Regions from separate parts of the Paenibacillus sp. NPDC058367 genome, predicted to be linked through region 4. Evidence: riboswitches for the same ligand, from Rfam matches in the RefSeq annotation. Region 4 holds a riboswitch; each other region holds the start of a gene.
The links. Region 4 has a riboswitch for cyclic di-AMP ahead of ACFWMP_RS31115 (C40 family peptidase). Riboswitches for the same ligand answer to the same signal wherever they lie in the genome.
Positions count from the first base shown of each region.

Region 1: it holds a riboswitch for cyclic di-AMP, as region 4 does, so the genes downstream of both, ACFWMP_RS26175 (TrkH family potassium uptake protein) here and ACFWMP_RS31115 (C40 family peptidase) in region 4, are expected to answer to the same signal.
Region 2: it holds a riboswitch for cyclic di-AMP, as region 4 does, so the genes downstream of both, ACFWMP_RS30910 (resuscitation-promoting factor) here and ACFWMP_RS31115 (C40 family peptidase) in region 4, are expected to answer to the same signal.
Region 3: it holds a riboswitch for cyclic di-AMP, as region 4 does, so the genes downstream of both, ACFWMP_RS25250 (hypothetical protein) here and ACFWMP_RS31115 (C40 family peptidase) in region 4, are expected to answer to the same signal.

Region 1 covers NZ_JBHXIZ010000006.1:171,275-175,707, reverse strand. Annotated here, with positions in the region: gene ACFWMP_RS26180 (CPBP family intramembrane glutamic endopeptidase) at 2-1,687, opposite strand; cyclic di-AMP (ydaO/yuaA leader) riboswitch at 2,002-2,183, shown strand; gene ACFWMP_RS26175 (TrkH family potassium uptake protein) at 2,318-3,613, shown strand; gene ACFWMP_RS26170 (potassium channel family protein) at 3,627-4,295, shown strand; gene ACFWMP_RS26165 (LysR family transcriptional regulator) at 4,368-4,433, opposite strand, start outside.
Region 2 covers NZ_JBHXIZ010000012.1:46,439-50,871, reverse strand. Annotated here, with positions in the region: gene ACFWMP_RS30920 (HD domain-containing protein) at 1-501, shown strand, start outside; gene ACFWMP_RS30915 (TatD family hydrolase) at 613-1,383, shown strand; cyclic di-AMP (ydaO/yuaA leader) riboswitch at 1,581-1,810, shown strand; gene ACFWMP_RS30910 (resuscitation-promoting factor) at 2,092-3,255, shown strand; gene rnmV (ribonuclease M5) at 3,432-3,983, shown strand; gene rsmA (16S rRNA (adenine(1518)-N(6)/adenine(1519)-N(6))-dimethyltransferase RsmA) at 3,980-4,433, shown strand, end outside.
Region 3 covers NZ_JBHXIZ010000005.1:433,139-437,571, forward strand. Annotated here, with positions in the region: gene ACFWMP_RS25240 (hypothetical protein) at 1-359, opposite strand, end outside; gene ACFWMP_RS25245 (hypothetical protein) at 376-867, opposite strand; cyclic di-AMP (ydaO/yuaA leader) riboswitch at 1,001-1,166, opposite strand; cyclic di-AMP (ydaO/yuaA leader) riboswitch at 1,587-1,776, shown strand; gene ACFWMP_RS25250 (hypothetical protein) at 1,967-2,377, shown strand; gene kdpF (K(+)-transporting ATPase subunit F) at 2,510-2,587, shown strand; gene kdpA (potassium-transporting ATPase subunit KdpA) at 2,600-4,276, shown strand; gene kdpB (potassium-transporting ATPase subunit KdpB) at 4,293-4,433, shown strand, end outside.
Region 4 covers NZ_JBHXIZ010000013.1:24,373-28,805, forward strand. Annotated here, with positions in the region: gene ACFWMP_RS31105 (hypothetical protein) at 1-732, shown strand, start outside; cyclic di-AMP (ydaO/yuaA leader) riboswitch at 947-1,085, shown strand; gene ACFWMP_RS31110 (C40 family peptidase) at 1,139-1,567, shown strand; cyclic di-AMP (ydaO/yuaA leader) riboswitch at 1,927-2,068, shown strand; gene ACFWMP_RS31115 (C40 family peptidase) at 2,074-2,565, shown strand; gene ACFWMP_RS31120 (GNAT family N-acetyltransferase) at 2,822-3,307, shown strand; gene ACFWMP_RS31125 (c-type cytochrome) at 3,435-3,791, shown strand; gene ACFWMP_RS31130 (4a-hydroxytetrahydrobiopterin dehydratase) at 3,883-4,170, opposite strand; gene ACFWMP_RS31135 (hypothetical protein) at 4,399-4,433, opposite strand, start outside.

The DNA.
Region 1 (4,433 bases), on a different contig from region 4:
TTTAAATTACAGATGTAGGTTCAACCGGCTTAGGTTCTGATTTTTGCGGTGGATTAAACCGATAGACGATGTAGGCGACTATGAACGGCATGATAATCGCGAAGATACCAGCCCCTACATTCACGCTTTCCTTCATAAAGATCAGCGTAGCGCCCATCAGAATGCTGTCAAACACGACGTGACTGAACATGACGGCAATAAAGCCGTAACGAAGGAATATATAGCTAAAGAGCAAACCAATCACGGTCAGCTCAATAGGACGGGAACTGATGGGATAGATCGGATACAGCGTATGGCCAAACGCCCAAACCAGCGTGGTGATCAGGCAAGCAATGAACGTGCTACGGAATACTTTTTTCAACATAGGAATTCCGAAAAAACGATAAATAGCTTCCTCGGATAAACCAGCGAGCCATGCAACGATGGGCAGCAGCCAAGCATATCTCATGTTGTAAGGAGATTGAGTAGCGTCAGTAGTGGACCAGTTCTGCAAGGTAAGTGATAATACGATGAACATAAGGGTCTGCACCCCTAGCAGCACGAATGCCCAGACGTATCCAGCCCGGATACTATCCAGAACATATTTTCCATAGCCAGGCTCTTTAGCGCGAGGCCATGGGTTCATCCCCTCTTCTTTTTTCCATAGGCCGTCCCCTCCAACTAAAGAAAAATAGAGCAGCGAGGACATTAGGAGGCTATATAAGGCATAAATGATGAACATTATGACGGAAGTTATCTGAGCCTCGAGTCCTTCGCCTGAGGATTCAGGGAGCATATTATAGGTGCTGATCATCATGATTACAAAATAAGCTGAGCTTAGGAATATTCCACGCTTAAAGGAGGTATGTTCTCTTCTAAGTATGCTGTAGATGAGTGCCAGAATTCCTAAAGCTAAAGTAGGCAAACCATAGCCGAATAAAGTAAACTTTTCCGCGAGAGAGGTCTGGTCCTTTACATAGGAAGTATGCCAGGCTGGAGCGGTGAATCCTGCTTTAAAGCTGGATACCTGTTCGCCAGTGAAATCGAAATAATAGTGTAATAAGGATTCACCGATCTGAACGGAACGATCTGTATACACGAGCCCGTAGTTTCCCGTATTCGATTCAATTTGCAGCTTGGCGGGATTTACATCCCATTCCTGAAGCCAGGGACGGGCAAGATTTTCTTTTTGTGCAAGTGATAAGGTAGTACCCTTGTCCTCTTCTTTTGCACTGGTTGATACATTGTTTGGTAATCCGGTACCTGATCCTTCTGCTCCTTGTGTGAAAGCGACAACTGCACCAGTATACATATTGAGGTCAACGGAGATCAGTGGCTCTTGTTCCGCTGAAGGACTAAGTGTTACACGGAAAATGTCAAAAGGATATCGTTGATCCAATTTCTTTTTTGTATAGTCCTCCAAAAGCTTCTCGCGGGACATATAACCATAAAAGGAAGAGTCCGTATCGTACAGTACATTCCACTGATCGGTTGGTGCTTTGGTGTAGTTCAGCTTTTGTTCTGCGAATGATATGGCTTTGTCGCGGGCTTCCGCCTTACTGATGACAGTAGTATCTTCCCCGGCAGGGCTATTTAGCACCGAGGGAGCAATTTGAAACATAATAAATAGAATAAGACCGATAATGCCCGAGATGATGAGCCTCTTGGAGAGGGCACGTTGCTGTAAGGGCTGGCCAACGGGATTCATGTAACGCCTCCTTGTAAACTGACAATGTTATGTTCCATTATAGTATTAGTGCCATGATAGTTACAAAAATCATCGTATATTCTTTTTATGGGTAATAGAGATATTATAGAATAGGTAACTGAATATATACCATGAATTTAAGGTGATTCTTTCTTCATTTTTCATGAAAATCGATGCAATTGCAGGGAAAACACGGAAAAGTGATGAGAAAAGGCACTCTTAGTGGTACATCCTCTCCAAACCGCATTTTTCATATGAATCACCATTAATAGTGTCTTTGTGATTTATCGAAATAACATATATAATTTGTATGCAATTGTAAATAGCCGAATTTCAGGTGAAAACGGGGGAACCATAAGAAGTAATGAAAAGATGAGTATACGCCATAGGCGTTATCTTTATTCATCAGGGGTGAATTTCGTTCTAGGAACGAATAGGGCAGCCTGCACAGTCCGAATCCGTCAGCTAACCTCGTAGGCTAATTTACTGCAGGAACCAAGGGTAGCATTGGTTTTCCAGTGCTTTTTTTGTTGGAATTCTTTAAATTTTGATAAGAGGGTGAGCGTAGTGGCTTCACAGTTTCGCAGGGTTTCTGAATCAAAGTTCCTGAAGCTCTCTCCGCCTCAGATTATGGTGCTTGGTTTTGCATCGATCATTCTGATTGGAGCCTTGCTGCTAATGCTTCCCATTTCGAGTACCAGCGGGAATGCTGTTAGTTTTATTGATGCGTTGTTTACTGCAACATCGGCCACCTGTGTGACAGGACTTGTGGTGCTGGACACCGGGACGACATTCACCATTTTTGGGAAAACCGTAATTATGGTGCTTATCCAGGTGGGCGGCTTAGGGTTTATGACAATGGCGACCTTATTTGCCATGATGATGAAACGCAAAATTTCCTTGCGGGATAGACTGATCCTTCAGGAAGCAATGAACCAAGGCTCTATGGAGGGGATTGTTCGACTGATCCGGAGAGTACTTATTTATTCTTTGGTCATCGAAGGCTGTGCAGCGGTGCTTCTGTCCTTACGCTGGGCGTTTGATATGCCACTGGGCAAGGCCATTTATTTTGGAATATTTCATGCTGTGTCTATGTTTAATAATGCTGGATTTGATATTTTCGGGGATTTCCGGAGTTTAACCGATTATGTATATGACCCGCTAGTGAACATCGTGGTGATGTTTCTGATTGTCTCTGGCGGTATTGGTTTTATTGTCATGTCGGATCTGGTGGAGTTTCGTGTCAAACGTAAATTATCTTTGCATAGCAAAGTTGTACTCTCCACCACTGCAGGGCTTATTCTTATCGGCGCTTTAGTTATTTTTATATTTGAATTTACGAATCAGCGCACACTGGGGAATTTAAATTTCGGCGGCAAAATATTATCGGCATTCTTTCAGTCGGTATCGCCCCGAACCGCTGGCGCCAATACGGTGGATATTGCCGGACTGCGGCAAGCCTCACAGTTCTTTATGGTTATTCTTATGTTTATTGGTGCATCTCCAGGATCAACAGGTGGCGGGGTCAAGACTACAACCTTTACGATTATGATTGGTGCAGTAATCGCGATGCTGCGCGGACGTGAAGATGTTGTACTGTTCCGTTACCGATTGGCGCAGGAGCGTATCTATAAAGCGTTGACGTTAACATTACTCGCTTTGCTATTGGTCCTCACGGTGTCGATGTTACTGTCCACAACAGAGGATAGTAATTTCTTAGCGATATTATTTGAGACGACCTCAGCTTTTGCCACGGTGGGACTAACCATGGGGCTGACACCTGAACTGTCTATCTTCGGCAAGATTCTGATCTGTCTGACCATGTTTGCAGGTCGGCTAGGTCCATTAACATTAGTGTATGCGCTTGGACCTAAACAGGGTAAACCATTGTATAAGCACCCAGAAGGTAAAATAATTATTGGATAGGAGTTAATCCGAAATGAAAGCACAGCAATTTGTAGTAATCGGTTTAGGCCGCTTTGGCTCAAGCCTTGCACTTGAGCTGATGGAAATGGGCTACGAGGTGCTCGGCATTGATCACCATGAGGAGCGTGTGGAGGAAATGAGCGATCACCTGACGCATGCGGTAGTGGCTGATGCTACAGATGAAGGAATTATGCGCTCGCTCGGCGTACGGAACTTTGACTGTGGGATTGTAGCGATTGGCGACAATATGGAACGAAGTATTCTGGCGGCGATTTTGTTAAAAGAGATTGGAGTCAAGCAAGTAGTAGCCAAGGCGATCTCGATCCTTCATGGTCGTGCGTTGTCCAGGCTGGGCGTGGACCGGGTTATTTTTCCGGAGCGGGATATGGGCATTCGTGTAGCACATCAGCTCGTGACACCCAATTTGCTGGATTATATTGAACTGTCCAAGGATTATAAAATCGTCGAGCTGACCGTTCCGTCTTGCATGAACGGGAAAAGCTTGTCAGATTTAAATACAAGAGCGAAATATGGTTGCAGTATTGTTGCCCTGAACCGGGAAAGTGGAATTATAGTGGCTCCAACGGCACATGATCATTTGAGTGAGGGCGACGTTATGGTACTCATTGGTTCTAATGAAAGTATTGATCGATTTGAGGATGAAGTTGTAAACCAAGATTAAATAGATAAGCCCTCCGTCCTTTACATGGGACGGAGGGCTTTTTTAAATTAAGGTTGCACTCAGAGGTATGTACTATTTCTCTCGTTCCGTCAGAAACATCTCTTCTGTGACCTGCACGAGGCTGCGGGCCGCTGTGCT
Region 2 (4,433 bases), on a different contig from region 4:
TTCATGATTAATCCACTGGAGGATTTGTTCCGTGGTGAGGTGACAGTGAAGCAGTATTTAATGCTGGATGAAGCACTGGTACAGACGGCTTTTATGCAGTGGACGCTTGAGAAAGATGAGCTACTAAGCGACTTGTGTACCCGTTTTATTCATCGTAAACTTTATAAATATGTTGAGGTGGAGAATCTCGATACAGAAATGATTACTGAAATTCGCAGCAGTTTTGCGGCAGCGGGACTTCACCCAGAATATGATTTGGAGATTGATTTTCCGACAGATCTGCCCTATGATGTGTTCCGTCCGGGAGAAGCTTTTGACAATAAACAAATTCTGCTGCTTGATCGGCATGATCATCTGCGGGAAATTTCAGAGGTGTCGGATATTGTGCGTTCTATTAGCGGCATTCACCGTGGAAGATATCATCTTTATTTTCCTCAGGATAAGTTAAGAAATGCGCTTACGCGATTGCCTGCTTCTATTGCAGAGATTTTTGCAAAATAATACAAGAAAATATGGGATTTTTGACAAGAAGAGTAGAAAAATAAGATATCACGGATAGCGTGAAACTTATATTGTTATATATCTAAAAAAGAACAAGGAGTGAGGGTTAAAATGTTTCTGTTTGACACACATACGCATCTGGATGCACCTCAATTCGACGAGGATCGCGAAGAAGTTATCGCTCGTGCTGTAGAAGCAGGAGTTAGCAAGATGATTAATATCGGATTTAATCGGGAGACGATTCCCTCAACGATGAAGCTGGCGGAATCTTATGATTATATTTATGCGGCAGTGGGTTGGCATCCTCAGGATGCGATTGATATGAAAGAAGGAGATCTCGATTGGATCGCTTCTCTATGCAGTCATAAAAAAGTAGTGGCTATTGGTGAAATCGGACTGGATTATTACTGGGATACTTCTCCCAAGGATGTGCAACATGAAGTTTTTCGCAAGCAAATTGGACTAGCCCGTGAATTAAATATGCCGATTTGTATTCATGATCGTGATGCACATGAGGATGTTGTACGGATTTTACGGGAGGAAAAAGCAAATGAGGTTGGAGGCGTGATGCACTCGTTCTCAGGAAGCTGGGAAACAGCTAAAATGTGCTTGAATCTTGGTTTTCATTTATCCTTTGGAGGACCCATTACGTTCAAAAATGCAAGAGTGCCAAAAGAAGTGCTTGCGCAGACACCACTAGACCGATTATTGATCGAAACCGATGCTCCATATTTGACTCCACACCCCTTCCGCGGGAAGCGAAATGAGAGCGCTCATGTGAAGCTTGTAGCAGAGGCAGCAGCTGAAATTAAAGGGTTAACATGGGAAGAATTGGCTAAAATAACGTATGCGAACGCACTGGAACGATTTGGGATTGAGTGAAAACGGGAGCAAAACAGGTGAAAAATAGAGAATGGCCGATATATTAAACTTTTTTAATATAAAAACGGCTGAATATTACAATATTTTAACCATATTTTTGCGTAAACGTGGTTGAATCGTCCTTTACAACATGCATCAAAACAGGATATCATCTTTTCAGTGATGTGAGCTGTGTTATAGTGACAGCCATTGATTCATGGATCGTCTCGCTGAGTCTCCGTATGGAGAACGGGGGAACCAATATTGACCTACCGCATGCCTGTATTTTAAATACGGTTTAGACGTGCCGTAGGACAGTATTTGATTTCTTCACGTGGTCTTTGGGGTGAATTTAAGGGCAACCGCCATGAGCGGGTGACCTGAAATAGGGCGTCTCTCTTTCGTCCGAACCCGACAGCTAACCCCGTAAGCGCAAGTAAGAGAGGCAACCTCGTGCACAAGCATTCTCTATTCTGATATTGGAGAAGCCACGAAAGAGTCCTCAGTTGAACTCTTTTTAGGCTTTTTTATTTTTGAATAAATAGAATGTTGCCCACATACTGTTATATAACAGGGGTGGGAGTAGCTGTGCCGAGCAGGCGATCCATGAGCAGGAGACGCTAAGTTATTACGTGCGTGTCCTGTGACAATCTCAAATAGTTTCGTCAAAGGAATTCAGTCCTCATGATATACAATTGACGACGGGGCTATGTAAGGAGGATGGAGAGAATGGGCGTATTCCAACCAGAAGTATCCCATGATTCGCAGTCATCCAGCAGGTCTTTCGCATTACGGTGGGAGCAAGTAAATACTCGCGTACTTTTACTTGCAGGCGTGATTTCAGTCGCTATCGCGCTACTTATTCTGCTGTACGTACACGGTCAAAGTAACAAACAATTATTTTTAGTAATAGACGGGCAAACACAGACGCTTGAAACGCGGGAAGCGCTTCTTGGTGATGTGTTGGAGAAAGAGCAAATTTCGCTGCAGCCGCATGATGAACTATCTTTAGGTCTGAGTGATGAAATAAAAGACGGTGACCGTGTCGTTATCAATCGTGCGCAGAAAATTAGTCTTACTGCGGATGGAGCAACAAAAACGTTATATACGACCGAGGACACAATTGGTAAAGCAATTGAGAAAATGGGCATTACCCTAGAAGGTCATGATAAGATTTTCCCTTCGTTAGACACCACCATTTCTGCAAACATGGAGGTTAAGATTGTTCGCATCAACAAACAGACCGTACAGCGAACAACTAACTTACCCTTCAGAGTCATCAAGACAGCAGACCCCTCCCTTACTGTGGGAACAGTTAGAGTGGCACAGGCAGGCAAACCAGGCGTCATGATTCAGCATATTGAGAAGATCTACCAAGACGGAGAACTGGCCTCTATGCGCATGATTGGTAAGGAAGTACAAACGGTAACGAAAGATAAGATTATTGCCGTTGGTACCAAAGCACTTCCTAAGCCGGCTGTAGCTAAGACTACAACAACTTCCAAATCAAACACCACTTCAAAAACGGCTAAGGTTAGCGCTAAGACTAATAATGTCACAAGCAAGGCTGGCGTAGACTTTGAGTACAAGAAGATGATTAAGAACGTCTCCATGACAGCTTATTCATCAGAAGAGCCAGGTATTGGTAACAAAACTGCTTCCGGAACACGCGTAACGGAAGGTCGTACAATTGCGGTAGACCCGAATGTAATTCCTATTGGCTGGTGGGTATATATCGAGGGGCTTGGATTCCGCCGAGCAGAAGATACTGGCGGTGCCATTAAAGGCAATAAAGTAGATGTCTATTACGATTCACTGAGCCATGTGCGTAATTTCGGTCGTAAATCACGTACCGTTTATGTGATTGGACCTGTGAAGCCGGAGTTAAACTAGGCTGAAGCTTTTGCAAATTATTCTTTGATAAGCTATAGTGATGATAACCGTTAAGGAACGCCAGATGATCATTTCGTTGATCGCAGAGCAACCGCTCATCACTTATACATTCTTTAACCAAAAGAAGAGGAGCGAAACCTCTTCTTTTTTGCTTTTTTTGGAAGGAGTCAAGAGATATGATTAAGGAATTAATTGTCGTTGAAGGTAAGAGTGATACCGTCGCTGTTAAACGCGCTGTAGAAGCAGATACGATCGAAACAGGGGGCTCGGCTGTAGACCGGACCGTAATTGCGAAGATCGCGCTTGCTATGGAGCGTAGAGGAGTGATTATCCTTACTGACCCGGATCATGCGGGTGAACGAATTCGTAAGATTGTGTCCGCAAAGGTGCCGGGCTGTAAGCATGCCTTCATTCCTGAGAAGGACGCAACCCGCAAGGGAGATATCGGTGTGGAGAACGCTTCACCAGAGGCGATTCGTCATGCGCTGCGGAATGTACATACCTCTTTTGAAGGTGCACCTGCTTTAATTGGACTTGATGATTTAATGGCCGCTGGAATGCTTGTACACCCTCGGGCAGCTGAAAGACGTATGGCACTTGGTAATTTGCTTGGAATCGGATATTGTAATGGCAAGCAGCTGTACAAGCGGCTGGCGATGTTTGGAATTACGCGGGAGGAATTTGCCGGAGCTCTCGCCCAAATTGATCAGGGGGGCATTACTTCATGAGTGGTAGAGAGGAAATTTCGACTCCAAAACGGACGAAAGAAATTATTCAACGTTATGGATTCAAGTTCAAGAAGAGCTTAGGACAGAATTTTTTGATTGATCAAAATATATTGGACAAGATTGTTGACGCTGCTGGGCTAGATAGCGAATCAGGGGCATTGGAAATCGGTCCTGGGATTGGTGCCCTGACGGAGCGTTTGGCGCTAACCGCTGGTGCAGTGACCGCTGTGGAGATCGACCGTAGGCTGATTCCTATTTTAAGGGACGTACTTTCCCCTTATCCGCATGTTAAGGTTCGTAATGATGATGTTCTGAATGTAAATCTGCAGGAGCTGTTCAAAGAAGATTTTGCATCCGTGAACAAGGTAAGCGTAGTTGCCAATCTGCCGTATTATGTAACTACTCCGATTCTGATGAAGCTGCTCGAAGAGAAGCTTCCGCTTGATAACA
Region 3 (4,433 bases), on a different contig from region 4:
CGACCTTGCTCAATGTGCCCTGCCAAGGATTTACCCTGCAGCTTGGCTTTTAAATCCTGTAAAGCACCTTGCACTAGCTCAAACTGAGTCTGATCCCACTCTGAACCATGGGTACGTACTTTATCTATCGCTTCCTCTAGCCGGCAATGGTATATCATTCTGAGAAAAGAACTCCATTTAATAAGATCGAAAGTTTTGGTATTGGCAGAGATAAGACATGCCCCCCAGCTGCTACCTCCTTTACAGGTAAGTTTCAGGATGCCATAACGGCTGTCTTGATCAGCCTCCATTCCATAGTGAATAGGCTCTGGTGAATCAAAGACGAATACTTCTATGCGAGATAGTCTTCGCTGGTCCATGACAGGTTTCTCCTCCTTAGGTTTCCAAAAGCTTAAGATTTACATGGTGAATGACGTTAGCCTTCTCTATACAGGCGAGCATTTCAGCTTCATTCTCACAGACTGCGGCATGCTCCAGCCATAGTCGGAATTTCTGTTTGCGTATAACGGATAAATGTAAGGGAAAGGTGTTGCCGGATCTCATTACGTACCAACCGACTGCAACTTCTTTCCACGGTTCCTTAAAAGCGGTGAGCCACGGAAAACGTTGGTGTGCTGACCAATCCTGCAGCTGTTGCTTTTCTCGGATATTTTTATATATTTCGTATATAATTGTTCGGTCCATACAGTATTCACAGGTAGATGGGCTGCTGAAATGGCGAAGTGATTCAATCTGCTTCTGACCAAAAGCATAGCCGACAATAGTTCTGTGATGATCCTCTTCGAACCACAACGCTCCAAAGCAAACATAATTTAGACTTATCGGCTCAAGTAGCCCTTGCTGAGTTCCCCAATAATAGTGTTTCATTCCTTTCACCCCGTCCAGCATGCTATCACCCTATAGATTCAGGTAACGCAAAAACCGCAGCAAGAGGAGGACCTCTGCTGCGGTTTTGGAATACAGGTATACACACACCTGTGCCAAAGCGTGGCGGATCAAGGGTCTCTCTCTTTACGCTTACGAGGTTAGCTGTCGGATTCGGACGGTGAGAGTCGCCCTACCTATGTGAGACTTGAACAGTCTCCTTCGGATTCACCCCAAGTAGGCCATGTGGCCTGATGGTTCCCCCGTTCCCTGCAAATGCAGGAACTCAGCGTTGAATGTATTTCGTGAAATAGATTCAACCCGAATCATACTCTTTTCAAGGTGTTTCTGTAAAAACAGAAAGTGTTCTTTTGAGCGCAATTTAAACCAAATCCTGCCTACTACGACGAAAAAGGGAACCAAATAGGTATTTATTGCGAGTTATCGGGCTTCTTCCTCGCTTAATCTCGCTTTCTTGTTTCCTTTCTTATATAGGCGATTTTTGGTGATTTCACTAATCGTGGTGAATAAAATCACATGGTATGACCGTTTTTCGCTAATGGATTGAAACTCGAGTAAACAAGAGATATAGAGAGATTGGATATCAAGTAAGCGCTATCCAATGCGAAAATAGTTTTTAATTTGCATTATTTTGGCATCAATCAGGTTTTACAATACTTCCTGCATAAGGGTATGATTACTCCTGTTTCAACAACAATCGAATATTTGATCCGCTTAATTTCCGATAAGGAAAGCGGGGGAACCAACAATCGGCAGACGATGTGAGAGTCGGAAGCCGGTTATGGGGTGAATCCTGTAGAAGATGCCAGTGAGCTCGCATCTATACAGGTAGGGCGACTCTCACCGCCCGAATCCGACAGCTAACCTCGTAAGCGTATGGAGAGAGGATGAGTGCAATGTGACCGCTAGCGAGCCACAGAGGAGAATCCTTTGTGGCTTTTTGCTGTGCTTTTTTAAGCAAAGCATTTATGGAAAACCTCACGAAGAGGTCGTTATATTCATCATTAGCGGTAGCTTTTTTTTCAAGATCAGGGTGATCAAGCTCTGATCTTACAAGCAAAGCATTTGAGGAGAATAAGAGATGACAGATCAGAATGAATATGTACTGGTATGTGCGCCAACGAAGGCAGGCGAACATTTTATTAAGCTTCTAAAATTCAGAGGCATTAAGATGGCCGGATTGACCAACAACTTGCCTGAGAAGGCCCTACTCGAAGAGATGGGGATTGAACAAGTCGTTCTAGTTGATACCCGCCATCAGAATACTTGGTTTCGCCCGCCGTTTCCGGTAGGCCGGGTATATCTGTTCGAGAGCAGCTTTACGTTATGCTGCCGTTACATTCAGATGTGCCGTACCTGGACGACACAGCCGATTTTTGTAATTACAAGCTCAATAAATCCTAGATTGGTCTATAAAAGACTTGGCGCGAGTTATGTAATCTATTCCCACAGCGGTGATGCTGATTTTCTGGTAGATAGATCACCTCATTAAGGATAAAAGAAGGAGTGCGGAAGATATGATGGATCTGTATATGGTGGCTTCGTTAGCTGTAATTTACGGGTTATTTTATGGATTTATGCGCTGGTGTGCAGGTGTAGTTGAGGATACGGGGAGGGATAAGCTGTGATTCTAGTAATCGCTGTTACCCTACTGCTGTTTATATATCTGGTTTATGCATTGATTCATCCGGAGAAATTTTAAGGAGGGGCATTCATGGGCATTTTGCAAATTGTTGCTGTAATCGTAATTCTCATCTTGCTGGTTAAGCCGATGGGCACGTATTTATATTATGTGTTTTCTAATGAACCGAACCGTACGGATCGATGGTTTGGAGGTATGGAAAAAGGAATTTTTAAGCTGATCGGCCTGAAAAAACGGGACGGTATGTCCTGGAAGAAGTATGCGCTCAGCTTTGTTTTAACGAATATCGTACTGGTTACTTTCAGCTATATCTTTCTTCGATTGCAGCGGGGTTTACCACTAAATCCGAATGGAATTGCGGATATGGAACAGACGCTTTCGTTCAATACGGTGATTAGTTTTATGACTAATACAAACCTGCAGCATTACAGCGGGGAGACGGGACTTTCGTATTTTTCACAAATGGCTGTCATCACGATGATGATGTTCACGTCTGCAGCGAGCGGATTTTCTGTTGCGGTTGCCTTTGTCAGAGGGATCACAGGACGGAAATCAGTCGGGAACTTCTTCGAGGATTTCGTTAAAGCACATATTCGTGTATTCATTCCTCTAGCTCTGCTGGTTTCATTGGTACTGGTAGGACTACATGTGCCGCAAACACTCAAGCCATCGCTTGAAGTCACTACACTAGAGGGGCAAACGCAACAAATTGCTATCGGTCCAGTAGCTTCTCTGGAATCGATCAAGCATTTGGGCACCAATGGTGGCGGCTTCTTCGGAGCCAATTCATCGCATCCTTTTGAGAACCCTAATCCACTTACGAACGTGCTAGAGATTCTCTCTATGTGGATGCTGCCAGCTTCGCTCCCTTATATGTACGGATTGTTTGCCAAGAACAAACGTCAGGGCTGGGTAATTTTTACCGCAATGATGACCTTGTTTGTTCTGCTATTAAGCCTAAACTTCTATGCTGAATCGAAAGGCAATCCGGCGATCAATGCACTAGGAATAGAATCTTCACAAGGTAGTATGGAAGGTAAAGAGGTGCGCTTCGGCATACCGCAGTCTTCCTTGTTTACTTCAGTAACAACCGCAGCTACGACAGGTAGTGTTAACAATATGCATGATACGCTGACGCCGCTGGGAGGCATTACGCCTCTTGCACTGATGATGCTCAACAATGTCTTCGGTGGTAAAGGTGTCGGACTGATCAATATGCTGATGTATGCGATTCTGGGTGTCTTCCTGTGCGGTCTCATGGTCGGCAGGACACCGGAGTTCCTCGGACGGAAAATAGAGGCCAAGGAGATGAAGCTGATTGCCATAGCGATCCTTGTGCATCCGTTCATTATCCTTGTGCCAACCGCAGCTGCGTTCCTGACCGATTTGGGGCAAGGGGCGATTACGAACACTGGATTCCATGGACTCAGCCAAGTGTTATATGAATATGTCTCTTCTGCCGCGAACAATGGTTCAGGATTTGAAGGGCTTGCAGACAATACAACTTTTTGGAATGTCACAACCGGGATTGTCATGCTGCTAGGTCGTTATGTCTCTATCATTGCAATGCTGGCGGTAGCAGATTCTCTGCTTAAGAAGAAGCCGGTTCCTGAGACGATTGGCACGTTCCGCACAGACAATGGACTGTTTACGGGAATTCTGATTGGTACAGTAGTGATTATCGGTGCGTTGACGTTCCTGCCGGTCATTGTACTCGGCCCCATTGCAGAATATCTAACCTTACGGTAGGAAGAGGGAGAATAAGATGAGTACTGTAAAAAGAAAAAAGCTGCTGACGGGACCCATACTCCTTAGCGCTGTAAAGGATAGTTTTATAAAGCTTAACCCAGTAACGCTAATCAAAAATCCCGTCATGTTCGTGGTAGAGGTCGGTACGATCATTGTC
Region 4 (4,433 bases):
TACGGCTTCATCCGGTCTGCTATCGTTCCAATTCTACTGCGTTATCCAGATAAAGACGCTGGAGGCAGCGGAATGGGCAGACTACTCTATTATGTCGAAGGGCAGTTCAACTTGAACACAGATCCTGCGATACGTACTTGGTTATGGATGTTCCTAGGGCTTGTTGTCTTACGACTGCTACTCTCCCCCTTCATAAGGGCAGGATTACTGCATGAACTCCATCAGGAGCGAAAAGGAGAGCGTGGCCTGTTCTTTTTTCCAGGTATGAAGCTTTATGGATTTCCAGTGTTTATCTTCAGTCTAATCGAATGGGCGCTGGCTCTACTTCCGTTATACTGGCTTGCTCCAAAAATGTACGGGCTATTCTTGTCCTCCTTTCTGAACTACTCTTTGTTACTTCATCTAGTTCCATACGTATTGGCATGGCTTATATACATCTTTATCGTGCGCCTGTTCCTTCTATATATGCAGTTTGGGTATACCAGCGGCACGGGGATGTTCTCCTCCTTATTCATTTGCTTGAAGTCGCTGATTCCGGCAATAGGAATTTCAATCATACTTGGTGCAGCAGGCCTGATCCTTTTGCTAGTGTGCGGAATAACGGGTATCTTCTGTCCTGGCCTACCAGCACTTCTTATTCGTCAACTTTCATCACTGCCCTCAACACTCTTCAAAATGTGGGGAATTTCAGCTCAATATCATCTATGGCACAGTAAAGCATTTCCACAATAATTTGAAGCATTACAGAACATAATATAAGAGTCCCGGTTCCTGAATCAGGAGCTGGGACTCTTTCGCGTTATAGACAAATTATGAGGATTTGCAAAATCGTAAAGACTTTGTTACAATAAGTCCTGTTCCATTGGTAACAAGTTTGTAATCATTTGAAACGATTTCTACATAACTTCATGTATTTGTCGTAGTCATGTCGATAAGTCACTATCTGGTGCATAAAACGCCGAATTCCTTGCACCGGGAAGTGGGGGAACCATATTTTGGGTGAATTGATCTCGCTTTGCAGTGATCATAGGGGAACCTTCTACCGAATCCTTAAGCTAACCTCACAGGCATTGGAAGGGGTACAATTTTTTTGAAGAATTTAAGAAAAGCATGCGTCGCTGCGGCGCTAGGACTTGTGATGGCGTTCTCTATTGGTGGAGGAAGTGCCTTTGCAGATTCTAAGATGGACAGTGTTATTTCAAAGACAATTGGAGTTGCCTATAAAACCGGAGGCACTAGCACTGCCGGGTTTGACTGTTCTGGATTTACTACGTATGTATTCAAGAAGGTGGGTCTTTCTTTGCCCCGTACTTCAAAAGCTCAATATAATGTCGGAACTCCTGTAGCCAAAAGTAAATTACGTTCAGGTGACCTAGTTTTCTTTAACACATTGGGCAACGGCGTATCCCATGTCGGCATTTATGTTGGAAACGGAAAATTCGCACAATCATCATCTTCATATGGCGTGACCATCACTTCACTTAGCCAATCCTACTGGGCCAATCGCTACGTTGGTGCTAAAAGAGTAATGAGTACTTCCTCATATCAAGCTATAGCCTACGATTAATACTTCCCCACAACTATAATCTCACAATTACATTATATAGACCTGGGTTTGATTATTGACTTAATCGAATCCAGGTTTTCTTTTGCCTTATTATATTCTTTACACCTCTTGAACGGACTTTAAACACTTTTATTTGATAAAAATTTCAATAAATATAAAAATTAGTTTAATATTATCGCTTACATATGCATTTTGTCTTTAAAAAAACGAATTTTTCTGCATGATTATGTTAAAAACGATTGCCAAGCGGCACTCTGTTTGTTACAATAACTGCAGTAAGATTTTAGTAACATTTTTGTAATCATTAAGTTGTTATTTACAAAGGTTTTGTCATGTATTGATTACAAGCTATTCCTAATCAACAGTATCAGCCGAGTTTCCTAACTATTAGGAAAACGGGGGAACCAACTTTGGGTGAATTGACCTCCATTTTTAGAGGGGTCATAGGGGACCTTCAACCGAACCCTTAAGCTAACCTCGTAGGCATCCGGAAGGGGTATAAACTTTTGAAGAAGAAGCTAGCAGCAGCAGTACTTAGCTTTTCCATTATTTTCACCATCGGAGCAGGAAGCGCTTTCGCGGATTCCAAAATGGATAAAGTGATCGACAAGACCATCGGAACTAAGTACGTATCCGGCGGCATCTCCACAAATGGATTTGATTGCTCCGGATTTACAATGTATGTATTTGATAAAATTGGTATAAACCTACCACACCAATCAGGTTCCCAGTATCAAATGGGTACTGCTATCTCCCAAGATGATTTAAGATCTGGTGATCTTGTATTCTTCAATACAAGTGGTAAGGGTGTCTCCCATGTCGGTATTTATGTCGGTGAAGGCAAGTTTGCACACGCATCTTCCTCACGCGGTGTAACGATTAGCTCCCTGAGTGATAGCTACTACGTGAAACGCTACATCGGTGCTAAACGAATTATGAGCACGGATGCTTATCATTCTGTTGCTTCTGAGACAGAAGATAATGATGATGTTCAATAAGTAAATCGTACATAGGCTCTTTTCCAAGATGTTGATTCTTGGGGAAGAGCTTGTTTTTTGTCTTATTTAGTATTTACCCCTCTCAGAATTTGTAAAACAATAATCCTCATAAATTTCTGAGTCGACCATGCCTTTTTTTGTATATAATTAGTTACAAGCATAAACGCCTTCGATGTCCTTATAAGGACCATAAGTATTTTAAGCTAGAAATATAAGACATTTAAAGTTCGCCCGTGAAAGGAGGTCCTTTGACCTTATGATAAATCCCTCTGTTACTTTTCATGTAGCGCCTATGGAGACCAGTCACGCGGAAGAGATTTGCAACTGGGATTACACTGCCCCTTATAATATTTACGGCTGGATGCCGTGGGAGCAAATGCAGGCTCTTGGAATCGAGTTCGGTGACCCTCAGCTACGGAATGAGCAATATGTCTCCATACTAAATGGGCAAGGGATTTTGTGTGGATTCGCGCAGTTGTTTCCAATGGAAGGTGTTGTTCGCTTGGGGATTGGTATGCGCCCTGATCTATGCGGTAAAGGTCTAGGAAAAATATTCATGGATGCAATTGTGCAAGCAGCCTTGTTTCGTTATCCTGAGCGTGAGATTGATCTAGAGGTATTGACCTGGAACCAGCGGGCGATCCGAACTTACCAAAAGTGTGGATTTACGATTACCGATACGTATGAACGCCTAACCCCCACAGGAAACAAACCTTTTTATTGCATGGTCTATGATAAATAATATTAAATTCCATATTTTTCAATGATTTGATGGCATTATCGTTCATTTTTTTGTCACAAACCCTATGATAACGCTTCACCTTGAGCTATAATGTAGGGAGCAGCTTACATAGAAGGGACGAACTGGGATGCAGAAATGGATCATGAGCGGTTTGTTTTTTGCCGCCTGTGCCTTTGCGGTAGTACTTATGTTTACACTTCCAGGTAAAGAAGAGGTAGCTGAACAGAATAAGCCGACGATGCCGGAAGTCCAATTGGATGCGGCAAAGGCCGAAGCAACCGTGAAAGCCAGCTGTATCACCTGTCACGGCGATCAGCTTCAAGGTGGAGTTGGACCCAGTCTTCAAAATGAAGGCGGTCAGCATGATGCTGAAGAAATCTACAGTATCGTCACTAAAGGACGCGGTCAAATGCCTTCCTTTAAAGAAAAGCTAGCCCCTGAGGAGATTGCAAACGTCGCCCTCTGGCTCTCAGAGAAAAAGTAACAGTAACTACTACCTAAGCAACTAAAAACGCCCGTGCCAGAAGATAGTTCACTATCTGCGCACGGGCGTTTATTTATGAGTTTGGGTGACACTAACGATTTTTCTCAAAGGCTTCATTAAATTCATGTGCCTCTCGAATATCTAGAGCTGTAATACCGTCTTCCTCATTTGATTTCAGTCGTAAAGTCACTGTCTTATAATCAATCGTAATATGTGGATGGTGATCAAAGGCTTCTGAAATGGTGGCTACTTCATCAACGAAAGCAATACCCTTCATATATTGGCTGAACATATATTTTCGCACCATGGTATTCTCTTCCAGCTTCCAACCTTCCAGCTTGCTGATCTGCTCACGCAGTTCTTCTTCCGTAAATAACAATTCGTTTCCTCCCTTACTAAAAATTGCAGTAAAATCCGCAGGTCCCTTTACTCGTCATATTCGTTAAACAAAACATCCCTTAGCTTCTGAGGTCCAAGGGATGTGCCAGGATAAAGGCAATATTTTCGATTAAATGTATTCAAGAATCCCAGCGATTATAACTCGGCTACACCAATTTTAACACGGGCTACTAACTACGGGCAAATTACGCCCCACCGCCCCCTCTTCTTAAATCAAAACAACAGAGGCTAAATCCTCTTCTC